4 regions of the Paenibacillus sp. FSL P4-0176 genome follow, and region 1 is predicted to be linked to each of the others. Evidence: riboswitches for the same ligand, from Rfam matches in the RefSeq annotation. Region 1 holds a riboswitch; each other region holds the start of a gene.
What was found. Region 1 has a riboswitch for cyclic di-AMP ahead of MKY95_RS11355 (C40 family peptidase). Riboswitches for the same ligand answer to the same signal wherever they lie in the genome.

Region 1 (7,797 bases):
CAGAATCAGTTAGGTTTCTCAATTCTCAGAATCTACGTTGATCCAGATTCCAATAACTGGTATCGTGAAGTTGCCACAGCCAAACGGGCTATCGAAAAGGGTGCTATTGTATTTGCATCCCCATGGAATCCTCCAAGCAGCATGGTTGAAACATTTAACCGCAATGGGGACACAAATGCCAAACGTCTGAAATACGACAAATATACCGCATATGCGCAACATCTGAACGACTTTGTAACCTACATGAAAAATAACGGCGTAGATCTATATGCCATTTCTGTGCAAAACGAACCGGATTATGCTCATGACTGGACTTGGTGGACTCCACAAGAGATCCTTCGATTCATGAAAGAAAATGCCGGGTCAATTCAAGGTACCAAAGTCATGGCGCCTGAATCCTTCCAGTACTTAAAGAACATATCCGACCCAATCCTGAATGATCCGCAGGCACTTGCCAACATGGACATTCTGGGAGCACATACGTATGGAACCCAGATTTCGAATTTTGCCTACCCTCTCTTTAAGCAAAAAGGAGCCGGTAAAGAACTGTGGATGACTGAGGTGTATGTTCCAAACAGTGACAACAACTCAGCAGACCGCTGGCCTGAAGCATTAGACGTTTCCTATCACATGCACAATGCCATGGTAGAAGGTGATTTCCAAGCCTACGTGTGGTGGTACATCCGCAGACAGTATGGTCCGATGAAAGAGGACGGTACCATAAGCAAACGCGGGTATAATATGGCTCATTTCTCTAAATTCGTGCGTCCAGGCTTCCTAAGAGTCGATGCAACGAAAAATCCGGATACAAACACATTTGTCTCAGCCTATAAAGGTGATAACAAAGTAGTCGTCGTGGCAATTAACCGTGGAACTTCAGCCACAAGCCAAAAATTCGTTCTGCAGAATGGTAATGCCTCTACTGTGTCCTCATGGATTACGGACAGCAGTCGAAATCTGGCAAGCGGAACCTCGCTTAACGTATCCAATGGAGCCTTCACGGCACAGCTCCCGCCTCAGAGCGTAACAACGTTTGTTGCCAACGTTACTGGCGGAAATAGCGGCGGGAATACAGGCAATGGCACTACGTATGAAGCCGAGACCGGAACGTCACTTACGGAAGCTGCCATTGAAACAATCTACACCGGTTACACTGGGTCCGGGTATGTTAACTTCAATGCGATGACTGGTTCGGCCATTCAATGGAACGGCATTAATAACACGACAACAGGTACCAAAAACGTAAAGTTTCGTTATGCGCTGGAAAGCGGCACTCGGAACCTCGACATTTTTGTGAACGGAACCAAAGTCATCAGCAACGAGCCCTTTCCGGCTACGGGAAGCTGGTCCACTTGGGTTGAAAAAACAATACAGGTCCCCATGAACACGGGGACCAATACATTGAAAGTGGTTACCACCGGATCGGAAGGACCGAATATTGACAGCGTTAATGTTACCGCAGCACAATAAACGTTCCGTATGGCTGATGGAAGACATTTGCTGTACGTGCAGCTAAGCACTAACCTCTTGGATACTAAATCTAGTGTTAGTGTTATATCAAAAAAATGCAAAAAAGACTCCTTAAGCATTAGCTTAAGGAGTCTTTTTATTAGATGCGGTCGAGAGGACTCGAACCTCCACGGGGGTTAGCCCACACGGACCTGAACCGTGCGCGTCTGCCAATTCCGCCACGACCGCATATTGTATCTCCGTCATCAATATCGGCGACAAGAAATAATATATCATGCGTAATCTATCATGTCAACACTGAAAATAATAACAATAAAGCCCGAATCAGACGTCCATGTCGATTCGGGCCTTACCTTTAACTGTTGCTAATAGTTTGGTTCATTAATACGGAAGCATACTACAAATTACAGCTTGGAAGGCCAGTTGCCATACCATGCATAACCGCCTCTTCTTTCTTTATCAATATCACTTAATTTGTATTTAACTACCCCGTCACGACCAATAAAGATTGGTTTATCCGTTCCGATCTCATAGAAGCGTGCCCAAATTGGTGCAGCTTTGGAATCAGCGATAATTTTACTATCTCCATTAGCTCTTTCATACTTGTAACCCGTAATTTTCACTTTGTTAAACCAAGCCTCCGCTCCTTTAATGGATGCGGTAATTTTAGCGTTAGCAGGTCTGGTTTTCAGAAATTTAACAATCGTTACACTCTCTCCAGCTGTCAGCGATGGCACTTCGTAGATTCTTGCGCTCGCTGGTTTAAGAGAGCTGGAATCATGTTGTTGTCCCCATGCTGTCAGCTTACCACCTGAAACGACCTGTGTATTCAGAATCGCCTCCACACCTTTGGCAACTGAATTTTTACTGCGGTTAGCAAGTGTACTGTCGATAAATGAGAAATCACCTTTGCGTGCCGCTACTTCATCCAGCATGATCATTACATTAATCATGGCATCATCATTGTAAGTGATGTGCTTGTGGTATCCGGAGCTTTGGTAAACTTGTGGCCACCCGCCGTTTGAATACTGCATGTTGATCAAAAAGTTAATTCCTTTGATTGCAGCTGTGGAGTAACGCGGATCATTCGTCTTTTTAAATTCCTTCGCCAATCTTCTAATTTCTGAGTATGTAGCCTTGTTGTCTATCGTGGACTTTGCCCACTCTCCACTTGTCTGTTTATAATCTTTTCTCCAACCTCCATCCGGCAGCTGGTTCTTCAAAATATCAGAAATACTCGCTGTAGTACCCGACGCATCTGCAGCAGATACCGTCCCTACAGGGAGAACTGCCATTCCAACTGCTGAGAACACCATCGTACATGCCAGGACAAAAGTAATTATTTTCTTCGCTTTCAAATGTAACACTCTCCTATGTTCGTTTTTATAAATCTTCCACTTCTACTTTACCTATGATACGCGTCTCTAAACCTCCTTTATTTGTATTTATCGCATAATAAAATCAATTTTAATCCAATATGTGGATTGGATAATCAGATAATATGCAAAAAATCGATTTTTGTCAATATATGCAACTTAATGAATATAATCTCTCTAATTCTACATAACGGAATAGTTCTTTTAACTCATGACAAACCTATCTATTTATCCAAATTCGTCTTACACGAATCAATAATGACGTTTTTGTCATGAATGATACCCAAACTCGATCCCTTTTTTCATATAAAAACCTTAATTCCGCTAACATTGAGGTATTAAGAAAGGGTTTAAATGGGTTTGACAATTACGCATTTATGCAATATAGTTTCAAATAGTTACAAAAACTTAATTATTCATTGCCGAGTTTCATGTTTGAAAACGGGGGAACCAATTTGGGTGAATTATTCTTATACATAGGAAATATAGGGAACCTTCTACCGAACCCTTAGCTAACTCCGTAGACATCGAAGGGAGAACATTGATTTTGAAAAAACTGATTATCTCCATTTTTGGAGCAGCTGTATTATTTACATCCGGGGCAACAAGCACAGAGGCAAGCAGTATCAACTCCGTAGTGAACAACATGACAGGTATTCCTTACAAATGGGGTGGCACAACTGTAGCCGGCTTCGACTGTTCTGGTTTTATGAGATATCTTTTCAACAAATACAGCATTGAATTACCACGTACTTCGCAGCAGCAAGCCAAAGCAGGTACTCCCGTATCCAAGAGCAATGTTCGGACAGGTGATCTGGTGTTCTTTAATACAACAGGCAAAGGCATTTCACATACAGGTGTATATATCGGCGGCGGACAATTCGCTCATGCCTCCAGCAGTAAAGGTGTAAGCATCACGAAGTTATCGAATCCATACTTCAATGATCGTTATGTAACAGCACGTCGGGTAACTGGACAGTTTATGTATGATAAAATGTTAGGTAAAATGTGATTCACATACAAAAAGGCATCGGTTATTAACCGGATGCCTTTTTTGCACTTAAAAATGTATGTTGCATTGCTTACTAATGCAGAGCCTTCTGCACTCGCATCGCACCCTGAGACAGGGCATGTCCTCCACCAACAGCTCCAGCCACGGCTACGGTCTCCATAATCTCCTGATCTGTTGCGCCCTTAGCACGGGCTTCTTCTACATGGTAGAAGGTACATACCTCATTGTTGGCGAATAATCCAATGCCAAGCGCAATTAGCTGTTTTGTCTTCGCATCAATCACACCAGGTTGGAAACATTCTCCGGTAAACTCATGATACGACTTCACCACACCTGGCAGCACATCGCTTAATGCTCCAATCTGATCCTTGTAGGCATGAACTTTATCATTCATCAATGTCATGGCTTGTAGCACACCCTCTCGGCTATAGTTACAGATCTTCCTCACTGTACCTATCTTCTCTCCCGAGTGAGCCAATTATGCCAAGAAATCATGGTAATTCCAAACATTTAAAGCTCATGGCCCTGCCATAATTATCAGCTGTTACTCACTAAGTGGACTCTGGCGCGGCTCGCTGAACAGCTGATAGCTGTAACCTCGGTCCAGCTTAACGACACGTCGATTCTGACGACGGATAAGTACCTGCTCGCCATCCCAGGCAACCACAATGCCCTTCACGTCGTTCGATTCCAGCTCGTCCCGTACGACTCTAACTTTCTCACCTGACAGACGCAGGGCGTCCAATTCTGTATCACTAATCATCTTCATGGCTCCTATATTTCAAATTTATTTACAAAAAGAGACCTAAATGAAAAGTCATTTAGGTCTCACGTGACTGTATTGGACTGTCATGTCATTCGAAATTATGTCCCGACTGAAAGTTACCGCTGCGCGTGCTCTTTGCTGTCGTTCTTCTCGAACCAAAAATCAAGCACTTTGGCGGACATCACACGTTCTTCAAGGTACTCCACTTGATGCGGTGTAAATTGTTCTTTCCAAGAGAAGGACAACTCTTCGCACAAGCCTACAATCGTCAGTAATTCTGACCAGGCAACATAGCGTTTGTACCAGAAAAATTGAGGATGTTCAATCATATAGGGATAAAGGTCATCGAATTCCGTATGTTTACAATCCAGGGCACGTTCAAAATGAACTTTCGATTCCGCCAGCTTATCATTAAAAAATTGTTCTGTTGCCGGTTGGTTCCCCATGGTGTTGCCTCCTCTCCCTAACATAACCCCATTATAAATGAAATCGGCGGTCATGCAAAGGCATAGTTCAAAAAATAGGCCCTATTCCTTTAAAATGTCACATTTCGTTATCGTCAAATTGTACCGTACCATCATTCAGGGAACGAATGCGTACCAAGGCTTCCACCGGAATACCCTGTTCACGAATCGTGCGTGCCCCCGCCTGAAAACTTTTCTCGACCACAACGCCGAATCCGACGAGTTCCGCACCGGAACGCTCGATAATTTTGATGACGCCACGAGCGGCATCTCCATTGGCAATAATATCATCAATGAACAAAATGCGGTCATTCTCATGAATGAACTCGCGGGATACCATAATGTCAGTTACAATTCCTTTGGTAAAGGACGGTACACGTTCACAGTAAGCATCAGGATCAGCCAGAAGTGTTTTTTTGCGACGGGCGAATACAAGTGGCACCCCCAGTTCATAGGCTGCGGCAAACGCAACCGGAATCCCTGAGGATTCTACCGTGATTACCCGAGTTACTCCACTTTCACGAAAACGGGCAGCGAACTCACGTCCCATCTCCATCGTTAATGCAGGATCAATTTGGTGGTTCAACAGACCATCCAGCTTTAATACTTGATCCGAGATAACCACACCTTCTTGTAAAATTCGTTGTTTCAATAATTCCATGATTTGACCTCCCAAGCCTATCCTATGAGGTAAAAGTATCATATATCTATCTATAAGTTCAAGCGAAATTGCCTTGACGCTGTCCTTGGGACGCATTTCAAGCCAAAGCTCATTATCGATTGTCATGACTTTCGTGGGTCAAGCATACCTTGTACCATGGTACCCGCATGTCCAAACTATACAGGGGCCTGAGAGGGGAAACACATGAAACAGGCATTTCGGGTGCTGCAGATCGCATTTACATACATTGGAACGGTTGTTGGAGCCGGCTTCGCTACAGGGCAGGAAATTTTGCAGTTTTTTACCCAGTATGGCAAATGGGCCACCATCACCATAGGCTTATCCACCATGCTCTTTGTCTGGTTAGGTACCAAAATGATGCTGATCGCTCACGATACCGGGTCCCGCTCTTATGAGGATCTGAACAAACATTTATTCGGCCATAAGGCGGGCAAATGGATCACCTGGGTGACCCTTCTCATTCTCATTGGCGTGAACAGTGTCATGCTTGCCGGAGCAGGCTCCGTTTTTGTCGAACATCTGGGTTTGCATTATCAGACAGGTCTGATCGTCACACTTGTAGGGACATATCTGCTTCTCGGTCGGGGCATTCAAGCCATCCTACAAATGAATAGCATCGTTGTGCCCATGATGCTCCTGTTATCTCTGCTCATGATCACAAGTACCATCCATCATCCAGGTGCTTCCCGATTCATCACACTGACGACAGACTCAAACCCTATTCAAGTGTGGCTGTCTCCACTGTTGTATACTTCATTCAATCTGGTGTTGGCTCAAGCTGTTCTTGTGCCTGTAGGTAACCAGATTCGTAGCCGGAATGTGCTGAAGTGGGGTGGAGTATTGGGTGGAATTGGCGTTGGTTTCATGCTGATGGCAGCTCATTTTGCCATGTCAGCTCAGATGCCCGGCATCATCCAATTCGAAATCCCGATGGGCAGCATTGCCTTTCAACTTGGATGGGCAGTGCAATCTGTATATGTATCCCTTATTTTCATGGAAATATTCACTACCTTTGTAGCCGATATCTATGGAATGACCTTGCAACTGAGACAACATATACGTGTCCATCCCCGTTTCATTACATTAACCATTATGCTATTGTGTTACTCACTCAGCCAGTTTGGATTCAGTTCCCTGCTGTCCATCCTTTACCCCATCTTTGGAACAATGGCATTAATCTGGGCTGCCAAATTGGTACTGAACCGCTGGGGCACCTTTCGTAAACGCAACAATATATAAATCTCACGGTCCATGTATTTCATGAATATGAGCATCCGTTTGCCTTCTAACCACAATTCACCGCGGGTACTCTTTCCTTAAACATGACAAAAGGCCGCTGTTTATCACAGCGGCTCGCACTTTTTGCTCTACGTTTTAGGCTTGGCTAGGAAACTGTAGATACATCTTTTTCAGCTCATTGACTGATCTGCCGAGCGAGTAATGTGTCTTGGCTTTTTCACACGCTGAACGGGCAAGTTCATAACGATAAGCCGGGTCCAGCATCACCTTTTCAAGCGCTTCAGCCAATGCAGAAGGATCTTCTGCCGGTACAAGCAACCCATTGCTACCGTTCTCGATCTGTTCCGGTATACCACCTACATCCGTACCCACAAGGGCAAGACAACTCAGCGCCGCTTCAGCGAAGACGGAACCAAATGCTTCTGCCCGTGAAGGAAGTACAAAAATATCAAAGAATGGCATGAATTCCTCAGGGTGCAGCGTGTAACCATAGAAAATGGTCTCATTATAGATCCCCAATCGTTGCGCCAATTCTTCCAGATCAGGACGAATCGGTCCATCTCCAATAATATGTAACACATAATCATGACCTCGACCCTTCAGTTCCGCACAAGCTTTGAAAAGAATATCCAACCCTTTTGCCGGAACAAGCCGACATACCGTGACCAGCTGTGGTATCGCATTATCATGAGGGATCGGCTTAAAGCGCTTCTCATCAAATCCATTGGGAATCACACCGATGACATCAGGTTCCTTCACGTAGGGAGCCAGATAACGGCGGAACGAAT
Region 2 (7,797 bases), 1.6 Mb from region 1:
ATATAGGCTTCAGGGTTCGCTGCCTTAACGACCTTGCGAAAATCACGCCAGAAGTGGTTGTCCACCTCATTTGCTACATCCAGACGCCACCCATCCAGCTTAATTTCTTTGATCCAGTACTCAGCTACATCAAGTAGATATGCCTTAACCTCAGGGTTGGCTGTATTGAACTTGGGCATGTTGCCATAGAACCCAAATGTATCGTAGGTTGGTATACCATCCTTGATCTGAACCGGATATTCATTGATGTGGAACCAATCGGCATACTTAGAGTTTTTTCCATTCTGGAGAACGTCTTGAAAAGGAGGGAAGTCTTCGCTGCAATGGTTAAACACCGCGTCAAGCATGACACGTATGCCCAGGCGATGACATTCTTCTGTCAATTGTTTGAGCAGGGCATTATCACCGAAATGAGGGTCGACTTTTTTATAATCAATCGTGTCGTATTTGTGGTAGGAATTGGCCTGGAATAACGGGGTAAAGTAAATGGCGTTCACGCCAAGTTCAGTTAAGTCATACAGATGATCCAGCACACCTTGCAGATCTCCACCAAAATAATTGTCCAACTCAGGTTTGCCACCCCAGTCATGCGTTTCTTTTGGATTCAGCTTGGGATCTCCATTAGCAAACCGTTCCGTCATGATCTGATAAAAGACAGCTTCTTTGGCCCACTCGGGCACCTTAAACACATCAATTTCATGTATATACGAGAACTCATAATATCCTCCAGTTGGATAGGGGGTCTCATAATGAATTCCGTTATCCGCAAGAAAAACATCTTCTGAACCGGCAGTTATCCGAAATATATAAGTGAGACGTTTGAATTGTGGCTTGACGGCCGCCTCCCAATAATCAAACATGTTATCCGAAGCAGCCTTCTCCAATTGAATTTCCTTGTATGTTCCATTCCAATCGTACTTATCTCCGGTCAGTGCAGTCACGTATTGCACATCATTACGTTTGGTTCGTACGCGCAGATGTATGGTAGACGAATTATAAGCATAAGCCCATTTGTCACGAGGAACATGATACATGGCTTCGAGCAGCATGACAGCACCTCCTGAATATAGGATAAGTTATAGAGGTTGTTCAAAAGCCCGCTTCATCCCATCTTCTCGGTACTGAAAACCGGTCTTTAGAACACGCACTTATAGTTATAATTAACCAAGTTAGCCAGCAAACGAATCACATTTACTGTAATAAAATGTATTATTTTCATCGTTTTCAAAGGTTCCTTTCACAGCATTTCCAGCTTTGTGCTGAATATACTTACAGCTAATTTAGAAAAAAGGGTGCCCTGAACAGCTTGGAATTCAAGATTGTTCAGGGCACCCCTATATAACATGTTGAAAGTGAATTTTAGCGAATAGCTTGCTCGAACTCCGTGCGGATGGTTTGAAGCAGCTCTGGCTGGCTCAGTACGTCATAGGCTGTTGTTGCAAGTGCCTTGGCTCCCAGAATCATGCCATCCAGCGCACGCTCCTGAAGTGCAAGGTCACGGAAGGCTATGGAGTGCAGTGTATGCACCTCGTCTACAACACGAATGTAGGGATGAATTGCAGGACATTTCAGGGAAACATTACCGATGTCCATAGAGCCGTGATCATTACCACTCACAATCTCTTCTTGCGGGATCCCAAGTTCCATCAGATTTTGACTAAACGCAGCTGAGAATGCTTCATTGGTAACCATCTCGTCATAGGACGTTTCATAGTTGGATGTCACCAGCTTGCATCCTGTCTGGAGAGCAGAACCTTCAGCGATCTGAATCACACGTTCTGTGAGGATATTCAGTTCTTTACGGGTTGCTGCCCGTACATAAAATTGGGCAGAAGCATAGTCAGGAATGATATTTGCTGCCTGACCTCCGTTGTTGATCACACCATGAATCCGAACGGTGCTTTTCACTTGTTGCCGGAATGCATTGATTCCGTTAAACGTTTGAATGACGGCATCAAGAGCATTAATGCCTTCGTGCGGACTTGCAGCAGCATGTGAAGATCGGCCATGGAACTCAAATTGCACAGCATCAATAGCCAGCGAGCTGCCTGACTTTTCGTAGGCATAATATGGATGCGCCATGAGAGCGACGTCACAGTCATCGAACAAACCTGCTTCAGCCATCGGAACTTTGGCACCACGTGTCTCTTCAGCGGGGGTACCAAACACTTTAATGGTTCCACCTACTTCATCCAGAATGGATTTCAGCCCAACAGCGGCCCCAAGACTCATCATACAGATCAGATGGTGACCACAAGCGTGACCGATCTCCGGCAAGGCGTCATATTCGCACAATAAAGCAATGGTAGGGCCGGGTTTGGCGGCTGAATAGGTTCCGATAAAAGCTGTCTCCAGACCGAGGATTGGAGCCTCTACAGTGAAACCGTGGAAGAGCAGTTCTTCTTTCAAACGGGCAGAAGCGAGATACTCTTCATTTCCCAGTTCGGGGTTGGCACCGATATATGATGAAATGGCTTTAAAACGGGAAGCATATTGATCAATAACCGTCAGAATTTGTGATTTGTTAGCTGTCATTAGTAAACTCCTTATGCAAAAATGAAAATAATTCATTGATTATATCATGTTTGCTTTATTTTTTCAGAAACAAGTCAAGATTTGTATTGTCAAAATGCATTGCATAATCATGCATTGTACTTTATAATGACTCAGTCATCAACATGAGAAGCATACAAAGTATTGTAAGGGGAGAGAAAAAGGTTGAAATTAATAAGTCGTTACACCATGATGCTGTTGACCTTTGTTATTCTGCTGACGACTGCCGTTCCTGTGGCACTTGCAAGTGGAAATACAGATAATTCAAGCAGTAAAAAGCTGGTGCTCGGTACAAGTGCCGATTTTGCACCATATGAATTCCATAAAGTGATTAATGGCAAAGATGAAATCGTCGGCTTCGATATTGAGATCGCCAAAGAGATTGCCAAAGATCTTGGCGCTGAGCTTGTGATTGAGGATATGGGCTTCGACGGTCTTCTGCCTTCATTGCAGAGCGGGCGTGTTGATCTGGTGATTTCAGGTATGACGCCGACGGATGAGCGGAAGAAAAGTATCGATTTTTCCGACACCTATTATAAATCAAAACAAGTGATTATGGTTCGCAATGTGGATAAAGACAAATATCCAACCATGGCAGAACTTGAAAATGCGAAGATTGGCGTTCAGAAAGGCTCCATTCAGGAAACGATCGGACAGAGTATTCCAGGAGCGAAGCTTACTGCGCTGGATAAAATCTCGGATATCGTGCTTCAACTGCAAACAAAACGCATTGACGCGGCAATCGTTGAAGATACCGTTGCTGTAGGTTATCTGGACGATATCATTGGACTTGCTGCTGCTGTTCCGGACGAAGAGCAAGCAGAAGCGGCAATCGGGATTCGTAAAGGAAATACCGAGCTGCTAGCTGCAGTAAATGGAACACTGGAGCGACTGAAAAGCGAAGATAAAATCAATCAGATGGTGACGGACGCCAGCCTCTTGATGGCGGATAAAGCGAACAAATCACAAAATATTTTCCAAGTATTCTGGGAGTACAAAAGTTTCTATGCTACAGGTGTAGGATACACACTTCTGTTGTCTGCACTTGGGGTTATCTTCGGGGTAATTATTGGATTGATCATCTGTTTGTTCCGTTTGCATGACGCTGCAATCTTGCGCTGGATCGGTACGGCTTACGTTGAAGTGATCCGTGGCACACCGATGCTGGTACAATTGATGATTATTTACTATGGTTTTTCCCTGAGCTTTGGCATTAACTTCACTGCCCTTCAGGCAGGTATTATCACGCTTTCCATTAATAGTGGTGCGTATCTGGCGGAGATTTTCCGTGCAGGTATCCAAGGTGTGGATCGTGGTCAGTTGGAGGCAGCGCGTTCATTAGGTATGGGAAGAGGCGCCGCGATGCGTTATATCATATTGCCACAAGCCTTCAAAGCTGTATTACCAGCGATCGGTAATGAATTCATAACTATCATTAAAGAATCCTCTATTATCTCCGTTATCGGTATGGTGGATATTATGTATCAGGCAAGTGTAGTCAAGAACATTACGTACCAAGGCTTGAGTCCATTTTTGATTGCAGCAGCCATCTACTTTGTAATGACGTTCATTTTGTCCAAGCTGCTGGGACGACTGGAAAGGAAGTTGAGTGCAAGTGATAGACGTTAGACAATTACACAAATCTTATGGAAATAACGATGTGCTTAAGGGCATAAACGTGACGATTGGCAAAGGTGAGGTTGTCGTGGTCATCGGTCCTTCCGGTTCAGGTAAAAGTACTTTCTTGCGTTGTTTGAATCTGCTGGAACAGCCTACCTCAGGAGAGATTGATTTTGAAGGCGTGTCAATCACGGACCCCAAGCATAACATTAACGCAACTCGTGAGAAAATGGGCATGGTGTTCCAGCACTTCAACCTGTTCCCACACAAAACGGTAGAGCAAAACATTACGATTGCTCCAATTAAAGTGAAGAAACAATCCACTCAGGAAGCGGAGAAAATCGCCGCTGATCTGCTTAACACCGTGGGCTTGTACGATAAAAAAGACACATTCCCGAATCAGCTGTCTGGTGGACAGAAGCAGCGGATCGCCATTGCTAGAGCATTGGCCATGCAGCCGCATGTGATGCTGTTTGACGAGCCTACGTCTGCACTGGACCCTGAGATGGTCGGCGAAGTGCTGGATGTCATGAAACGTCTTGCAGAAGGCGGGATGACGATGGTCATCGTAACACATGAGATGGGTTTTGCACGTGAAGTGGGAGACCGAATCCTGTTCATGGATGGTGGGGTCATTGTGGAAGAGGGAACACCTGATGAGGTGTTTGGAGCACCCAAAAATTCACGTACACGTGATTTTCTTGCGAAAGTACTCTAAACGATGTGATCAAATAGCGTTACTGACTTCGAGTCGGTAACGCTATTTTTTATGGATAATAATGACGTATGGATTCGGAAAAGTAACTATTCTGTTACCAAATGTAAAGGAATCGGGTCAACCAAATTTTCTGAATTAACCAGTATTCTTACAAATGCTTACATGCTAAAAACCATTTGGTAAGAATTACTACAAGTTCAGTTACAAAATTGTGATATATTGAACTCTGCCGAAACTTCCGGACAGGGAGTGCGGGGGATGTAACGATGCAGATTGTGCAGGGGGAAGATCTACAGCACACTGCTTGGGGTGAATTGGGTACATAACGTTTCAAATGTAACGAAGAACCTATAGGGTGGGCTCCTCATCCGAATCCGACAACTAACTTCGCAGGCACAATGAGGGAGGAAGACCATGATTAACAAGAAACGTATAGCCAAAACAGCAGTAGCATTAATGACAACAGCAATGCTCATTCAAGCCGTTCCGGCTCACGCCGATTCAGTTCATGTGGCCAAAGAAGGGGATACCTTCTACACCTTATCAAAACAATATGGAGTAGCACTCAACACGTTGGTTAAAGCAAACAACGACATTTCGGCTTACAACATTTATGGTGGTTTGAAAATTACGATTCCCGGTAAGGCAAACAATGTTGCAGCCGCTGCGGCAACGGAAAGCAAGACCCAAGCGAAGACTGTTACTACAGCGAGCTTGGACGTTAACGCAGATAACAAAGTGGTTCAAGCCTGGGGTAAAACATTCGATTACAGCAAAGCTGTGAACGTAAAAGCAACGGCATACTCTGCAGATCCGTCTGAAAATGGAGGCTGGGGTGCAGTCGATTATTTCGGGAATGACCTTGAACTGGGTACGATTGCAGTTGATCCAAGTGTGATTCCACTTGGAACTAAAGTACTGGTAACTGGTCACAGCCATCCAGGATTGCCAAAACAAGCTTTTGTAGCCACAGCACGTGATGTGGGCGGTGCAATCAAGGGTCACCGGATTGATATCTTTATCCCGGGTAGCAAACAGTCTGTAAGCTCATTTGGTTTTCAGGATATCGAGCTGTACATTCTGAAGTAGAGAGAAAATAACATTTAAAATGAATTCAAACAGGGTGTCTGCCAGTCGCTAAATTTGCGATTGAACAGCACCCTTTTAATATTCTCATTATTTGTTATCACGGTCATCTTAATCTTTGGCCTTTGGCAATCCCAACATTTCGTCCAAGGTGACCAGTTCATATCCCCGATTACGTAGTTCCTCAATGATTTCAGGCAAAGCCTCAATCGTGCCGTTCAGGTTTGATCCTACACCGCCTCCAGCATGTTGCAGAACGATGGAGCCAGGTTTCACAGCAGACAGGATGTTATCTTTCACCTGTTCCTTTGAAAGGCCTTTCCAGTCCAGGGAGTCTACGTTCCAGTTCACAATGCTATAGTGTTGTTTGGCCGCCCATCTCAGCTGTTCTTCATTAATGTCTCCATAAGGTGGCCGAATCATCTTGGGCGTATAACCCGCCAAACGTCGAATAATATCCCCGGTATGTAAAATTTGTTTGCGAAAGGCATTCATCGACAGCTTACTGAATTCAGGATGATTGTAGCTGTGATTACCAACCATATGCCCTTCCTTAACGATGCGTTTCACTAGATCCGGATGTTTTTCAGCACGACTACCCACGATGAAGAATGTAGCTCTGACATTGTATTTCTTCAATACATCCAGTACTTGTGGAGTAAATCGTGGATCAGGTACATCATCAAAAGTCAGTGCAACCTTCTTGGTTGAAGGACCATTGGTTTTGAACGTATCGGCATATTTTTGACGTAATTGTCCCAATGTCAGTTGTTCTTCTTCCGCAGAATCCGAACCTGATACTGATTCACTTGGCGGGCTTGAAACATCCCGCGATGAAACTGGAGCATGATATCCTCCGAGAAAAATAACGATAACCATTAGCATAATGAGGCGTACGCGCATAATAACGGCCTCCTTTTCCAAAATGACGTTCTCCTTGGTATGCCCGGGGGTTCCATAAAATATGCGCAGTGTGAGAAGTTTCATTGCCGATTTAGCTCATGACAGCCATAATTCCTCCATATATAACATATAGAAAAGGATAGGTGGATGGGTATGAGTACATATGATTTGAAATCCATACGTTTACAGGTGATTGAAGCAGGAGAGGATAAGGTTTTTCTCGTTACCGGAGGAAAGGCGCACATTGGCGCCGTAGCCACGTTCTATGTGGATCATGAGCGCGTAAGCGGGACGACAGTACATATTCCTGGGCATAAAGAACAAGAGCTGTGTGAGCGGCTTGCCCGAAAGGCTGCCTTGCAGCTGAAAGTAACCGTTACGGTGATCATGGGTATCCATTTTGATTCCATCACGCGGATGCAGATCGACGAAATCGTGCAGACTGCAGAGAGGTTGATGGAGGATCATCTGAACTAAGATAAACGATCTTCCTAACATAAGAGCCATCGAATGTTTTGATTTTATTTGCTAAAATTGAAACGAGTTGTAGATTGTTACGTATGTATGTTTATATACGATGTAATATCGACTAGGAGGAATAACATAATGTCCATTTTCAAACGTTTGCGTGATCTAACTATGTCTAACATCAACGCCATTATTGACAAGGCGGAAGATCCAATCAAGATGACGGACCAATATATCCGTGACATGCAAGAGGATCTGGAAGATGCGGAGAAAGCAGTAGCTCAACAGATCGCCATTGAGAAGAAATTCAAGCAGTTATTCGAAGAGCAGGAAGCTCTTGTGAAGAAACGTGAAGAGCAGGCGCATACGGCGGCACGTGCTCAGAATCTGGATTTGGCTCGACGTGCTCTGGAAGAGAAAAAGGCTGCTGAAGAGAAGATGGCTGAGTA
Region 3 (7,797 bases), 800 kb from region 1:
TAGTTGTAGTTAGTCGGCCAGTGGAGAAAGGTTTTAGGAGCGCTTGTCCAGGATATTCGAGTATTTCGGATATAACCGCCGGATGCATTCCGGACAGATGTCATGCGTGAATTCGGCGTGGGTATGCTTCTCCAGATAACTCTCAACGGAGTTCCAGTGTTCCTCTTCGTCCTTGATTTGTTTGCAGACAGCGCAAATAGGCAGCAGTCCGCGCAATGTGCGCACTTCAGACAATGCTTTCTTCAATTGGTGTTCTGTCTTTCTTTGTTCGGTAATATCCATGTGTGCAATTAAAGCGAGATCGGTATCCAGAATTGAATTTGAATAAGATAGAGGGGTGAGTTCTACACGAAACCACCTCTTTTCGTTGTATACAGTATACACGCAGATGTCATATGTATGATTTCGATTAAAGGGTATTCCGCGTTCTTTCAAATTCTGTGCGACAAGTGCCATGTTAGCGTTCTTGCCTCGTTTTGCCCAGGCTTCCGTCAGGTGCAGGTAGTGTCTATGACTACTGTGTATATCCGGGTTTGGTGAGCATTGACCAAGTCCCTGTTGCCAGGCACGGTTACAACTTTGGATAATCCAATTGTCATCAACAATGATGAGCTGGTGACGTATGGACTGGAACGACAGCCTCTCCAGATCGGATGTAACATGTCTCATGGATGAGACCCTCCTTTGGCAGAAATCTTATCTCAGTTCATCTGGAATATCCAAAATATCAGCGACCAGGTGTCTGAATCGGGTTGCTTTGCGTGTGCCGTGAATAAGATTGGATAAACGATAGGGTGGGATGCCATGCTGTTCACAAAAGGTCTTCTGGTCCACTTGAAGTTCGGTTAGCCGTCGTTTGATGGCCCATCCGAACGGAGTAACTGGTTTTTTCTTGTTCAAAAGGGTTCACCCCTGGTTAGAATGTAGTATTCAGCCGCTCTTTCTTCATGTAGAATATATAGAAATGCGAGCTGTATGTTTCATTATATACGTAAATTCGTCATCTAACAATTAAAAAAGACGGAAAAAAGTGTATTTTGTGATTATAAATGGCGTAAATACGTAAATAAAACAAATAAAATGACAAAAAACACGTCGGCAAGGAGGTTGCCGCGTGTTTTTTAGTTTGTTTGAATGAAGGGGAGCAGGTATGAGGAGGAAGAGGATTAGGCCCTGTAGGCATGAAGTCCAGCTCCGAGCATATGGAAACTGGGGAAAAACGATTTCATGGACATCGAGGTTGGCTGTGCCAGTCCATCCGCAGCCGAGGCGCTGACGGTCTTCCATTCATTCTCCAGATCTGTGGCCAGGCGGACCATCAGATCCTTGGTTGTATCGTTGTTCAGGGGAATGACTTTGGAGGCTTCGGTTATGCAGGCATTCATGGCTGAATGCAGGTAACCAAGGACCGCCTCCTCGACCGGGATGTCGAGGTGGTGGTTAATCCAGGCGTGAACAGTGGAGAGGCAGCCAACCGAATCATATTTGGCAAAGATCTGTTCGAGCTGGCTGAATTCAATCCAGGGGTGCAGAGCGCGTGCGAGTCTGATCAATCGTTTACCCATGGCGGCAGCTTGTTCTCTGAGATCTCCAGGGGTTCGCTGAACATGGACAAGCTTGTCGATCAGAGCTATCCGCCATGTATCCTTGTGATCTGTTGCGGTATAGATGCCTTTGATAGCCATACCTTCAAGACGAACGATGCTCGGATGCAACTGACAACGCATGAATGATTCGAGATCTTCAGCATTACGAATGGTACCCTCCCTGATATGGATATCCATGCCGAAGGAATGGGTGAACCCTCCAACCTGAATAGAGGAATCAAGCAGTTTGACATAATCGAGCAGCTTATTCCCACGGTTCACAATCATTCGCCTCCTGCGTTCGTTTAATGTCACTTAAAGTGACATTTATGTTCCTTTTTGTTTGCTTTGTGTTTAGAAATCCGAATTATATGATAGTTATCATCCCATGAATGTCCGCTTTTTGTCAATAGTATCCGTGAAATTTAATGGATTAAATCTGGGATTTAATATTTGTGTTATTTTATATAACTTATTGTGTTATTTATTTTGCGAAGTGCAGGGAGGACTATATATAAGGAAGGACTATATATAAATGAACCAACAAGATCGGCTCTTACCTAAAGAGAGGGGATCAAATCTAATCATATGCAGTTCATGGGTAATGATGACGAGATTATGCGATTTTTGATGAAAATGCCTAGCTGAAAAAGAAGTATTAAAAAATACTTTACTTTTAGTTCTGAACCCGGTATAATCAATTCTGTTGCCGATTATTTACGACATGCGGTCGTGGTGGAATGGCAGACACGCTATCTTGAGGGGGTAGTGGGCGTATGCCCGTGGAGGTTCGAGTCCTCTCGACCGCATCATATGAACGATTAAAAAGCAGCTTTCCATTAATGGGAAGCTGCTTTTTTTGTCTTTTTCGAACAGTATGACATCTGGGTTGAAAAAAGGCCATCCATTACCGGAGGAATGTTGCTCTACCTACCGGCTACGGGTGGCCTGTGTATTATTTTTGCAGCAAATTCTTGATATCTTCTTCAATCTTGTCCGGTGTTGTTTTGGGAGCATAACGTTTAATGACCTGTCCGTTCTGATTCACCAGGAATTTGGTGAAATTCCATTTGATTGCTTTGGAGCCGAGCAGGCCAGGAGCTTCTGTGCTAAGGTGTTGGAAAAGAGGGTGAGCGCTTGAACCGTTCACATCAATTTTCTCAAACATGGGGAAGCTCACGCCATAATTCATCTGACAGAACTCGGCAATATCGTCGGAAGATCCTTTTTCCTGTGCAAACTGGTTGCTTGGGAAACCAAGAACTTCAAATGGAGCATCTTGAAATTTGTCTTGCAATTCTTGCAGACCTTTGAATTGAGGGGTAAGGCCGCATGAGCTTGCCGTATTCACAATCAGGAGCACTTTGTCACGGTAGTCGGACATTTCAACTTCTTGACCGCGAAGGGTATTCACTTTGTAATCGTAGACTGTCATCTAAATCGCCTCCATTTATTTACTCTTATATCTTCTATTATATTGGTTGCAATTAAATATTGCAAAACTAATATGGTGTTAAAAGAATCAAAACAGGCAAGTTGTGCAGAATACGTGAATGAATTGCGAAGTGATTTACGCCAGAGTGAGAATTAGATAGCCTTGAAGAGATAGATAGAGTATAACTTTGTTGTAAGCGTTATTATGGATAGGAATTGGCAAAAATCTGCCGATTTGGTGATCTGGGCGGACTTTACACCGACATGGCACGGGTGTATGATTCATAACGTAATTTCAATTTAAACTAAATTGTACTTGAAAAACGAAACAAACGATAATATCGCTCGATCTTACCTTAAGATATACGAACGATGTTTTAATCGCTGAGTTTCCATTCATTAATGAATGGGAAACGGGGGAACCAACGGAATGCGCTGTCCAGGACAGTGGGCATTCATGGGGTGAATTTTCCGGTGACAGCCGGAAATAGGGCGACTCTCGCGCCCGAATCCGTCAGCTAACCTCGTAAGCGTTAAAGGGAGAGGCAACAAGCCGTACGCTGGTTCATGGTGTTTTCGCCATGGGTTATTTAAGAAGCGTTCGGGAGGCCTTGGTCCCCCACGCTTCTTTTTTGTTGTCTTTTCACGCCAAGGGAGGAACGAATGATGGATACTGAGATGATCTTAGTGACTGCTCCAAATGAAGCAGGACGCAAATTTATCAAATTGCTGATGTACAAAAAAATGCCGTTTGCCGTTCTAACCAACAGTGCAGGGGAAGAGCGAAGACTCCGTAGAATCGGAGTAGAACATGTCATTCGCATGAATACGGCTGCAGCTCAAAAATGGTTTTTGCCGCAGGGCAGCGTAGGCAACGTGTTTATTTTCGAGAACAGCCTGAATCTGACCTGTCGTTATTTACAGATCTGCCGTTCATGGACATCGAAATCCCTGTGCGTCATTACGGAGCAGAGTCATCCTAAGGGCATCTATCGGGGCATGGGCGCAGACCGGATTGTATATTCGCTCAATGGGGAAGTTGGCTTTCTCCTCAATGGTTAATGCCATAGCTTGTGATTGCTCAGGTGTAAGGTGCCTGTTATAATTGAATGTATTAGAATCAATTTCAGAATTCACTCAAGGTATTATGAAATTGATTCATCGATAAACGGAAGTTTGAGGAGACTCATGCAGGATGGTGAGTCTTCTTTTTTATGCTTACAAGGAGGAATTGGCGTGCCGGATGTAGGTGGATTGAAATGGTTGTTTTTTGATGTTGGAGATACGCTGGTGGATGAATGGGAGCCGGTTGATGATATTATCGGACAGTTTGTCCGTGAAGCTTGTGCTTTGGGGTATCCGGTGACAATTGAGGCGGTACGCGAACTGTTCGCGAGTTGTTACCGAAAATATGAGCAATGGCCTATGAGAGTGGCGATTCGCACATTCGTTGAAGACGAGGGGCATCAGAAACAGATTCAGGACAAGCTGAAGTTTCAAAAAGATCTTGAACGTCCTTTTCCTTCAGCGGATTCCGTTCTTCAGCAGTTGTCACGGCATTATCGCATTGGCATTATTGCCAATCAGAGTCCTGGAACGGAAGAGAGACTGGAAAGCTATGGCTTGCGGAAGTATGTTGATGTTCTGGCATGTTCGGCTGAAGAAGGAGTGTCCAAGCCAGACCCTGAGTTATACGCTGTGGCCTTGAAGCAGGCCGGTTGTGAACCGGAGGAAGCCGTCATGATCGGCGATCGGATCGATAACGACATTATACCTGCTCGGAAGCTGGGCATGCGTACGATTCGAATTATGCAGGGTTACGGAAGATTCCAGCCAGAACTATCGGATGACAAACGTGCGGATTGGACCGTTGATTCATTGGATCAACTCTTGCCGTTATTGATACCAAATCAGGATTAGATGCAGATGGTTGTTTATTGGAGTTTGAGTTTTACTATAAAAGGAAACATGTTGCTGTATTGCAACAATAAAGGCTGATCAACTGGGTATAAAATACCGGAGTTGATCAGCCTTTTTAGTATTTAGCCAATTAAAATGAGATTAGAATAACCGAATCGTCTGAATGATCAGATATACATTCAGCACAACGATAATCGCGGCAATGACCCATGAGATGATTTTGAGCCACAATTTGTTGGCGAATGCACCCATGCTTTTTTTATCACTCGTGAACATCACCAGGGGAATTACAGCAAACGGCAATTGAAGCGACAGGACGACCTGGCTCAAAATGAGTAGTTCTTCTGTGCCATGTTCTCCTGCAATGGCTGTCACAATTACCGCGGGGATGATGGCGATCAGACGTGTGACCAGTCTGCGTAGCCAAGCCGGAATTCGAATGTTCAGGAAACCTTCCATAACGATCTGCCCAGCGAGTGTACCTGTAAGGGTAGAGTTCTGACCTGATGCTAACAGCGCCACACCGAACAGGATACTTGCGACCGTAGTACCCAATAGAGGTGTCAGCAGATGATAGGCATCAGCGATCTCAGCAACCTGCGTCATACCAGCACTGTGAAATACAGCGGCAGATACAATCAGGATGGCTGCATTGATGAACAGGGCCAGTGTCAGCGCAATCGTAGAATCCATGGTCGAGTACCGAATGGCTTCTTTTTTGCCCTGTGGTGTCTGTTCGATCTGACGGGTCTGCACAATGGAAGAATGCAGGTACAGATTATGCGGCATCACGGTTGCTCCGATAATACCAATGGCAATATAGAGCATAGCCGGGTTTTGCAGGATCTCAACATTTGGTACAAAACCATGGAGAACACCGCCCATATCCGGTTTTGCCAGAAACAGATCAATCCCGAAGCAGAGGGCAATTGTTGCCATCAGCACAATGACGAGAGTTTCCAAAGCGCGGAAGCCTTTGTTTTGCAGAACAAGAATCAGGAGTACATCAACTGCGGTGATGATAACGCCGTATAACATGGGGATGTTAAATAACAGTTTTAATGCGATGGCAGAACCAATGACTTCAGCCAGATCGGTAGCTGCAATGGCAAGCTCACACAGAATCCATAACATCATAACAACAGGCATGCTGAATCGTTCACGACAGGCTTGAGCCAGATCCCGTCCAGTGACGATACCGAGCTTGCCAGCCAGCGACTGAAGGACAACGGCCATCAGGTTCGATAACAGGATAACGGATAACAAGGTATACCCGAACTGCGAGCCGCCTGCGATATCTGTTGCCCAGTTCCCCGGGTCCATGTAACCTACGGCAACGAGGTATCCTGGGCCTACAAAGGCGAGGAATTTCTTCCACCATGCAGCATTCTGCGGAACTTTCATGGAACTATGTGCTTCTCCAAGGGAAGGGGCCATGCCCGCAGTAGATAATGATTCTCTTGAAGGAGCGTTGAACGGATTTTTTTTACTCATACGATAATCACCTGACTTTGAATTATTGATTTGGAGATATTGATGCGGTACAAACCGCTCATGATATATCTAAATTTTTATGTTTATTGTTACATTGTACTCCTTCAATTATTTTTGTCTAGTGCAACTTTTATGTATCAGCACAAAATTTCGGTTGTAGCTTGAATATGCCCCTTCGTATATTACCCAACCTTAGGGAAAATACAGCCATGGCATTGAAATGCATGAAAATAATAAAGTTGTAAAAGCTGATAAAGATACAAAATTGCGTTTCAAAATGAGCCAGAAGTTTAAATTGAAAGGAAGGCAGTAAAAAACTATATGGATAAGGGAGAGATTCTGAATGGAAGCTTTATATACAGCAGTAGCGACAGTTAAAGGTGGACGTACAGGTTCGGTGACTTCTTCGGATGGCGTGCTCAAGCATGATCTGAAAATGCCAAAAGAGCTTGGTGGCTCCGGTGGTGAAGGTACTAACCCTGAGCAACTTTTTGCCGCTGGATATGGAGCATGTTATGAAAGTGCCCTTGCCAATGTAGCACGCAAAGCAGGTGTGAAATTGGAGGATGTGGTCGTTACAAGTAACGTATCCATTGGTAAAGACCCTGCGGATGACGGTTTTCAGCTGTCTGTTCGTCTGGACGTTAGCATGCCTGGTGTAGATCACAGTCAAGCAGAAGAACTGGCCCGCAAGGCGCATGATTTCTGTCCATATTCCAAAGCAACACGCGGCAACATTGATGTTGTATTAAACGTAGTTTAAGATTTGACTCCTGGTAAGTAAAGGGAACATATAGAGCAGGTTATCCCAGATACCTGATGTTCGACTACAAAGCCCTGCTGGCAATCGGCAGGGTTTTGTGTTGATTATCATATAAGGACATGATGCAGGAGATTAGATGCCAGATCGCGTACTATTTTACATAATTGCACTCTCACTTCATGCTACACATTCCATAAAGGGGGAACGAAGATGAGTATTGAAGAGATGATCGAGCGGCGATTTGTGTGTACAAAATGCAGGGGCACGGATTGTAACATTAAGGAAGTTTCCATGTCAGGAGCAGGCCTGAGTAAGATGTTTGATATACAGCATAATCACTACCTGTTCGTGGCTTGTGCTTCCTGCGGGTATGTTGAAGTATTTGATCCGGATGTCTTGAAAGGGAAAAAACAGGGACAGGTAGGGACGATTCTGGATATTCTGTTTGGCGGGTAGACATGCGCGAGTTGACATTGATCTGAATTTTCTTTAATATAACTTAGTACTGAGTAGTGTCATTGCATGAACCAAATTTGAATTAAACAGGTGATATCCATGTCTTATAGACCGCGTATTGCAGATTTAGAATTAGCTTATGGT
Region 4 (7,797 bases), 2.4 Mb from region 1:
CGCTCCTTAATGAGTCTGGCTGCCTGGAAAGCCAGATTCTTCTCGTCGAGCGGGATATAACCTGCCTGACTGGAGATGAAAATAGTATCTCGCGGCAGCTCCGACATTTCCAGCCGATCAGCTAGATCGACCATGGTCATGATCATTTCAACTTCATGGAATCCATCGCTTCTTTTATGTAAAACGTCCAGCATCAAATTAATTTTAGCAGGCGCTTTTTCGTAAATTTTCAAGGCGTTCACCCGTCCTCACCTTTTCCCTAAGACAACTTAACATATTATATCAAAATGGGGCTGTCAAGTCATTTGTATTCCGCATCTAAGGGGAAAAAGCGGGGTTATTCCTGACGGATTTCCCCGCTTTTCAGTCTGCTTGAACCGGATTAAGATTTGCGGGCAGCCTGCTCAGCAAGTTGAATGGCTCTTTTCACCATGTTTCCTGCATCCTTGGCTTTAATTCCGCCCCAACCTTCCTGTTGCACCGTATCATAGAAGCCCAGGTCTTTCGCGAGCTCATTCTTCAGATCCTCTGACATGACACTTCTTCTTCTGCGACTCATGAACCATCCTCCTCCAAAGTATCCTTCATAATGTGATGAGTTCGTTGTTCGTTCACGTTTTTAACATTTTGTCACCAGGCCATATTCAGTTTCCTGCATTGCTTAAGAAACTGTCCCTTCACCTGTCCATATAGTATGCCGCGACCGTTCCTCGCTCATTCCTGAGTATGTATGGGTTACGTTAGAGGGAGAATTGGTGTTTAAAGAAAACAAAAAAGCGATCCGCCTTGTGGGGCGAATCGCCTGTAAATCGATACTTACGTCTCCATATAGGAGCTATGCGTCTGGCTGCCCGGGTCATAAACCATGACTTCCACCGATTCCGTAAGTATATCCGCATAACTATAAGATACTCGCTTGAAGGTTTCTTGCTCCTCATCAAGCTTAACAATAAAAACAGAAGGGTACGTTTCTTCCAATACACCCGTACGCTCAATGGTCTTACGGCGGCCACCATTAGCCCGCAACATAATTTTCTGACCAATATGTGCATCGAGATTGCGTTTGATATCCAACAGCGTGTTTTTAGCCATTGTCGACGACCACCTCTTTTCTTGTCCATTATACCGGATTTTACAGTCATTGTCAAATCAAAACTAATTATTATATCAGCATCAAAAAGTTGTTGTCAATGAATTTTTTTGCAAACAAAAAAAGCCCCAAATTGGGACTTTAAATGGCCTACATCAGACTGCCGACGGGTTTACTTTTAGCGTAGATAAATCATTCAGCCCAGGCAGACCTACCCGGTAACTCCCCCGTGTCTCGACACCACCCACACCCTGGCTACCACTGATGGTATTGTGCAGAACATCACTCATGTTGACCGTATCGCGCACAGAAGTAAAGGAGGCCTTGGCTGCCACATAGACCGGATCAAGTGCATGAATGAGAATTCTGCCTGGGGAACTGGCAAAGTTCGCTCCAGCGCGCAACAGTGCCTCAAAATGGGACTGACAGGCCCCTGCAACAATAGTGAGGGCGTCCAGATGGCGTTCATATTGTCTGGCCACCTGAATGGCCGATACAAAATTTTGCGAGTTCTTGTAGCTACCAAGACTATATAAGTCATAGGGCTGACGTGTCTTTAACACCCCATCATGACCCGTAATAACTACGATATCCGGACGTACTTTGGGTAATAAGCGGTATAAGGTATCTGCCATTGCCGATTCATGGACATACTGTCCCTCTGCGGGTACACGAAGTTGCTCATAGAGATCCATACTTTTTTTCAAATAGTTCGGATCTCCATCCAGATGAAGCACCTTTCCAGGCATTTCAAAATAAGCCGGTTCCTGCTGGGCAGACCAATCCTGTACCAGACCTTCACGATTCCGCTCAGCCTGTTCCATACGATTCTGTTGCAGACGGGACAGGGTCTGATGTGCTTTAATATGCGCCTGTCTGGTCTTGGCGCTTTGTGGTTCGTAGGGAACCTGTATCAAATCGTCCACCGGGGAATCGGCAATCAGCCGGAACTCAGTCCCTTTAATGACCGCAGCATCCAACTGGAGGCCTTCCACCCGAAAAGTCACATCGCCGCCGTATGACTTCCGAACGACCAAGTCTCCGATATTCATCAACGTAATCACCTCTACCCCATCGTATGGGCAAAGACCCGGTTTGGTTCATTCAAATTTTACAGCGCTGCACGTACCCCAGCTTCCCACATTACGGTGCTGAGTGTGGCATACTCTTGCAGACTCAATGTCTCTCCACGCCGGGACGGTTGAATACCTGCCTGCTCCAGCAGAATGTCTGCCTGTTCCCGGTTCTCCTTTGTGAAGAAACGTGCCTTCAAGTTGTTTGAGATTGTTTTTCTCCGCTGAGCAAAAGAAGCCTGTACCACTTCGAAGTAGTGTGCTTCATCCGGAATCTCCACTGGCGGCTGCTCACGCACTTTCAGCTTAATGACAGCTGATTCCACATTAGGTTGCGGAATGAAGACCGTAGGAGGCACAATACACACAAGTTCCGGCATACTGTAGTACTGAACTGCGATGCTTAGACTACCGTAATCTTTTGATCCTGGTGCAGCAGCCATGCGTTCAGCCACTTCTTTTTGGATCATGACAACAATGCTGTCTACCGGCAGCTTCTCTTCCAGCAGTTTCATCATGATTGGAGTCGTTACATAATAAGGCAGGTTAGCCACGACACTGACTTTGTCCACGGATGCAAAATCCGTATTAAACAACTCAGCCAGATCAAGCTTCAACACATCCCCATGATGAACACGTACATTCGAATAAGGCTGCATCACCTCTCCCAGGATTGGGATTAAGCGCTGATCAATCTCTACGGCTGTGACGGGACCGGCTACCCGAGCCAGCCGCTCCGTGAGGGCTCCAATACCCGGCCCGATCTCCAGTGCGCCCTTGGACTCGTCCAGATCGGCTGCATTAACGATTTTATTCAGTATATTTTGATCGATCAGAAAGTTCTGACCCAGACTTTTCTTAAATGAGAATCCGTGCCTTTGAATAATCTCTTTCGTACGCTTGGGCGTTGCAATTTCAATCGTCTCTTCCATGTTCTTCATATGCTCACAATCCTTCACGTTCAATTTGCGCTAATGCTGTAGAGAATTCTTCCCGTGTAATCTGAAATACACTGAGGCGTTTGTGGAACTGCTTACCGTTACAATAACCGATGCCCAGCAGATTGCCCATCTCCATACGACGTGCAGCAGCCTGCGGATGCACAATAAGTCCTGCCGCGATCAGATCTTCCCAATCGATCAGGCTCGGAGCACCTTCGTATGAAGTATGTACGCGCGCCAACGCATGACGGATCGCCTCGGGTGAGGCATTCTCCACCCCAATGTCCCCTTTGCGCGTTGCATCGGCTTCCGGAATGAAGGCATGTTTGCAGCCAGGGACCTTGTTCGCAATAATTTTACGAATGCGTTCGCCAGCATGATCCGGATCTGTCAGTACAATGACTCCCCGTCTCTCCTGAGCAAGCGCAATCCGCTTCAGAATGCGTTGGTTGATGGCTGATCCACCTGTTTCTATGGTATCGGCTTCCACGGCCCGACGGATAGCTACCGTATCGTCACGGCCTTCCACCACAATGACTTCTTTTATCATGTTCCATTTCTTCCTTTCTAACGCAAAAAGAAGAGGAATATCCTCTTCTCTGCCAAACGGCGGGGGAGACTGAATTCAGACTCCTCCGCCGCATATTCCGCATGAATCATTCATGCAACTATTTTATAGCATTCCCATTTCAAAGTAAAACGATTTTAGTTCGCTTCCGGCTTCACCGGACCGATCACGTAGACCGTCTTGCCTTTCTTACGTCCAAAATTCAGGGCATGCTTCACACTGTCATAATACACATCAATTTTGTTGCCTTTAATGGCACCGCCTGTATCTTCCGCACGACGGAATCCCAGACCTTCGATATATACCCACCAGCCAATTGGAATGACTTTGGGATCAACCGCAATGGTGCGTCCTTCCGTTACACGAGTACCGGAAGCTGTTTTAGTTCCAATGCCAGGCTCTTCGGAAGAGTAAGCAGTCATGGATACATTTTTAAGTACTTTGGAGTATTTAAAAGAAGTCCCGGATACGGTAATCACTTTGCTGCCCGAGGCAGATGTTTTCTTCGAGTTCGTTGTTGTAGCCTTTTTGGTTGTTGAAGTTTGAGCCGATACGGTCTGAATCTCAGGTTCTTTCACGACCGGTTTTGCTTTTGTGCCGACAGCGATCACTTTATCTACACGATTATTAGCGACAGATTTGCCGACCATTTTTTTGGAGACCAATTCTCCATCCTGAAATACCTTTTCGATATGCTGTACAATTGTGCCTTCTTTGCCGTTCACAACGACACGGTTATCCCCTTTGTACAAGCTAGGGTCAGCCGTTTTAATGACTTTGTAAGCGATCGGTTGCTCTACTTCCACTGTACGCTTTGTTACGCGCACTACACGGATCTTCATCTCCGCTTTGATCGCAGTTCCAAGCGCCGGATACACTTTATCATTACTTTCAACTTGAATACCTGATTTTTGAATTGCATCTTCTACCGATGAATCGGTTGTATACAGAGTCTTGGTGTCTCCGTCTGCCGTAATGTTAACTGGAACGGCCCGCTCAATAACGATTCGGTCTCCATCTGTAATCGCCCCATTCATGGACATGGATACCTTATCGTGAGGGCTGACTGTGATCGACTGCTCCTCCAGCATTTCCTGAAGCATTCCTGTACGAGTCTCTACCACCTGAGCTTTGCCATCAATAACCAGTGAAATTTGTTTCCCGGCCTGACCGTAAACGACTAACAAGATCATGATTGTAAGCGCAATTGAGAAAATCGCGATCAATGCCATTTGACGCATGTTCTCATGCTTCCACCGCAACGCGAAAGACTTACTGGATGATCGTGACTCATGGGTCTCTTCTGGTTGGAATGTGCCCACTTCTCCGTCCTCCTTCATAGCCTCGCCGTCTAAAGTAATGCATGATGTCTTTGACGTGACTATACCAAATTTTCTACAGAACACAGATTGGACCAACATAATCCGGTTCTGCACCATGAATCAATCTTCGCAACATGATGTCATCCTCCTGAATACCTACCGTATGATGACAATATTTCTTTTATTCAAAAACAAAAAAGCCAAAGAAAGAGTGTAAGAGGAACTCTTTCGTGGCTTCCGAATGATTTTGAATATCGGAAATTCATGCACGAGGTTGCCTCTCTTTTTCCGCTTGCGAGGTTAGCTGTCGGGTTCGGGCGAAAGAGAGCCGCCCTATCTTGGGTCACCCGCTCATGGCGGACGCCCTTGAATTCACCCCGAGACCCAAAGAAGAAATCAAATACGGCTTCGCAGTTCCCTTCGCTGCTTTTGGGTCAGCGAACGTTGCGCATCGGCCAAATACACCGATGTTTAAGCCCTATTGGTTCCCCCGCTCTCCGATAACGGAGACTCAGCGAGACTGATTCATGAAAGTAATGTTGTTTCATCGGAAAGTGTCCCTTTGTTCATCCCCCGAACATCTGTCCAATTTTCCGCACAACAATTCACTGAAAAGATGATATCCTGTTTTGATGCATGTTGTAAAGCGTTGATCAAGTACGTTTTTCTGAATATTTGGTTAAAATATTGTAATATTCTTGATTTATTTGGATCAAAGGGCAAATTACCTCCGCTTACCTGCCTTTTTCACCTCATTTGCTCGTTTTTTTAACGAATCCCAAATCGTTCCATGGCATTTTTGGTTGTTATTGCAGCAATTTCCTCCACCGAAATGCCTTTAATTTCCGCAGCTGCCTCTGCAACCAGACGTACATGCGCTGTCTCATTTCGCTTCCCACGATAAGGGTGCGGTGTCAAATATGGAGCATCTGTTTCAATGAAAAACCGGTCCATAGGAACCTTCTCCAGCACCTCTTTGGGTTGCTTTGCATTTTTGAATGTGATCGGTCCTCCGAAGGAGAGATGGAAGCCCATATCGAGACAACTTTTTGCTGTTTCCCAACTGCCCGAGAACGAGTGCATCACACCACCAACTTCACCCGCCTTCTCTTCACGCAAAATTCTTATGATATCCTCATGTGCATCCCGATTATGGATGACAATTGGCATGTTCACTTCACGCGCCAAAGCAATTTGTTGTCGTAATACGCGATGTTGTATCTCTTTTGGTGAAGTATCCCAGTGATAATCCAATCCAATCTCACCGATCGCAACCACTTTTTCATGCTTGCATAAAGATGCAATCCTCTCCAAATCGCCCTCCTGCATTGTGATCGCATCTACGGGATGCCACCCTACAGCTGCATATATAAAGTCATATGTTTCAGCGAGTTTCATTGTGGTTGGAATCGTCTCCCGGTTAAAGCCAATGTTGATCATGCGACCAACTCCTGCATCCACAGCACGCTGAATCATGTCCTCGCGGTCCTCGTCGAATTGTGGTGCATCCAGATGTGTATGTGTGTCGAACAGCATCATGTCTGTATCTCCCTTCATGTCGAAATAACGACTATCTTCTTTTTCAAAATCCAATTTGTAAAATTCAATAATTCAATGACTCATACATAAAACATTTTGGGTAATCTGTGTATTACATCATTACGTTTGTTTCTTCACAACTACAATATATAGAAGATATACGGATATTCTGATCTATATATTGTTGATTTTGCTCATTCTGCCTATTTGCATTTACAAAATTATGTCGATCTACATATACTCCCCATTAAAGCAGATTACTGTATCATGGAAAATAGCTCTTTTAGAAAGTGTTTTGATATCGAAATTCTTCATCGGATTATACCCACACGATTACAAGAAATAGGGGCGTATATGTGACGGTAATTCGTGAATAATCGCATCCACCTTGTTTTGCGGGTAATACAAATGATGTTTCCCTCGGTGAAGCCCACTGATGGAACGGACAATGTCAGATACTTCTGACAACTCACGTAAATTGTCCTGTCGATCCAGAAGAAGAATCTGCTTATCTGTGGATTCATCCGGACGAAACACATCATACGGATTATCCGAAGGAAAATCAATTTCAAGATCATATTCGGGATCGAGGCCAGCCTGTACAAAAGCTTCCCGAATCTCTTCCATCATTGTCAAGTCGACCTGTTCAAGCTCTACATACTTATATAACTTGCGATCCATAAAACGTTCGCATAACTCACTAAGAACAGTATCGTCCTCCTTGCGCCACTGCGTAAATGCCGTCTGAATTAATGCTTCATCCAACTGCAAATATTCATCCACGGATAATTCTCCTTCAAATAGTTGAGGGAGTGGATCAATCATGAAGCGGAATTGAAAACCCTGTTGTAGGAGTGTTTTCGCTCGCTTGAATATTTGCCGCAATATAATTTCAGAACTACGAGTTACCGGATGGAAGTAAATCTGCCAATACATCTGATACCGAGACATTAGGTAATCCTCCACAGCATGCATGCCTGACTCCTTGACTACAATCCGCCCATGATAAGGACGCAGCATCCGAAGGATACGATCAAGGTCAATCGTGCCGTAATTTACACCTGTAAAATAGGCATCCCTGAGCAAATAATCCATTCGGTCTGCATCAAGCGGACTGGTCACCAAGTTCACCACAATCGGCTTTTCATACGTTTTTTGAATGACAGACGCTACTTTCTCAGGAAAATCAGGAGCATACCGTCTTAAGATCGCCCCTACTTCGGTATCACCTGTAATAATGCGACAAGTCCAATCTTCGTGATTC

Region 2: another riboswitch for cyclic di-AMP. It lies ahead of MKY95_RS18240 (3D domain-containing protein); the one in region 1 lies ahead of MKY95_RS11355 (C40 family peptidase).
Region 3: another riboswitch for cyclic di-AMP. It lies ahead of MKY95_RS07320 (hypothetical protein); the one in region 1 lies ahead of MKY95_RS11355 (C40 family peptidase).
Region 4: another riboswitch for cyclic di-AMP. It lies ahead of MKY95_RS00150 (3D domain-containing protein); the one in region 1 lies ahead of MKY95_RS11355 (C40 family peptidase).

The regions. Positions count from the first base shown of each region.
Region 1 covers NZ_CP150242.1:2,432,351-2,440,147, reverse strand. Annotated here, with positions in the region: gene MKY95_RS11370 (carbohydrate-binding protein) at 1-1,470, shown strand, start outside; tRNA gene MKY95_RS11365 (tRNA-Leu) at 1,615-1,698, opposite strand; gene pelA (pectate lyase) at 1,875-2,837, opposite strand; cyclic di-AMP (ydaO/yuaA leader) riboswitch at 3,257-3,388, shown strand; gene MKY95_RS11355 (C40 family peptidase) at 3,394-3,858, shown strand; gene MKY95_RS11350 (carboxymuconolactone decarboxylase family protein) at 3,932-4,261, opposite strand; gene MKY95_RS11345 (hypothetical protein) at 4,403-4,621, opposite strand; gene MKY95_RS11340 (hypothetical protein) at 4,741-5,070, opposite strand; gene MKY95_RS11335 (xanthine phosphoribosyltransferase) at 5,168-5,749, opposite strand; gene MKY95_RS11330 (membrane protein) at 5,954-7,009, shown strand; gene MKY95_RS11325 (glycosyltransferase family 4 protein) at 7,145-7,797, opposite strand, start outside.
Region 2 covers NZ_CP150242.1:4,047,598-4,055,394, reverse strand. Annotated here, with positions in the region: gene MKY95_RS18260 (alpha-glycosidase) at 1-1,049, opposite strand, end outside; gene MKY95_RS18255 (M20 family metallopeptidase) at 1,360-2,535, opposite strand; gene MKY95_RS18250 (ABC transporter permease subunit) at 2,719-4,182, shown strand; gene MKY95_RS18245 (amino acid ABC transporter ATP-binding protein) at 4,169-4,891, shown strand; cyclic di-AMP (ydaO/yuaA leader) riboswitch at 5,109-5,303, shown strand; gene MKY95_RS18240 (3D domain-containing protein) at 5,306-5,980, shown strand; gene MKY95_RS18235 (polysaccharide deacetylase family protein) at 6,089-6,880, opposite strand; gene MKY95_RS18230 (hypothetical protein) at 7,034-7,357, shown strand; gene MKY95_RS18225 (PspA/IM30 family protein) at 7,487-7,797, shown strand, end outside.
Region 3 covers NZ_CP150242.1:1,636,417-1,644,213, forward strand. Annotated here, with positions in the region: gene urtE (urea ABC transporter ATP-binding subunit UrtE) at 1-3, shown strand, start outside; gene MKY95_RS07295 (hypothetical protein) at 34-669, opposite strand; gene MKY95_RS07300 (hypothetical protein) at 697-900, opposite strand; gene MKY95_RS07305 (urease accessory UreF family protein) at 1,167-1,868, opposite strand; tRNA gene MKY95_RS07310 (tRNA-Leu) at 2,313-2,395, shown strand; gene MKY95_RS07315 (glutathione peroxidase) at 2,542-3,021, opposite strand; cyclic di-AMP (ydaO/yuaA leader) riboswitch at 3,393-3,568, shown strand; gene MKY95_RS07320 (hypothetical protein) at 3,684-4,082, shown strand; gene MKY95_RS07325 (HAD family hydrolase) at 4,257-4,940, shown strand; gene MKY95_RS07330 (Nramp family divalent metal transporter) at 5,082-6,377, opposite strand; gene MKY95_RS07335 (organic hydroperoxide resistance protein) at 6,778-7,197, shown strand; gene MKY95_RS07340 (zinc ribbon domain-containing protein) at 7,408-7,653, shown strand; gene MKY95_RS07345 (hypothetical protein) at 7,753-7,797, shown strand, end outside.
Region 4 covers NZ_CP150242.1:30,811-38,607, reverse strand. Annotated here, with positions in the region: gene ispE (4-(cytidine 5'-diphospho)-2-C-methyl-D-erythritol kinase) at 1-233, opposite strand, end outside; gene MKY95_RS00175 (small, acid-soluble spore protein, alpha/beta type) at 383-559, opposite strand; gene MKY95_RS00170 (Veg family protein) at 817-1,092, opposite strand; gene yabG (sporulation peptidase YabG) at 1,246-2,142, opposite strand; gene rsmA (16S rRNA (adenine(1518)-N(6)/adenine(1519)-N(6))-dimethyltransferase RsmA) at 2,202-3,104, opposite strand; gene rnmV (ribonuclease M5) at 3,109-3,654, opposite strand; gene MKY95_RS00150 (3D domain-containing protein) at 3,810-4,994, opposite strand; cyclic di-AMP (ydaO/yuaA leader) riboswitch at 5,268-5,521, opposite strand; gene MKY95_RS00145 (TatD family hydrolase) at 5,763-6,533, opposite strand; gene MKY95_RS00140 (HD domain-containing protein) at 6,867-7,797, opposite strand, start outside.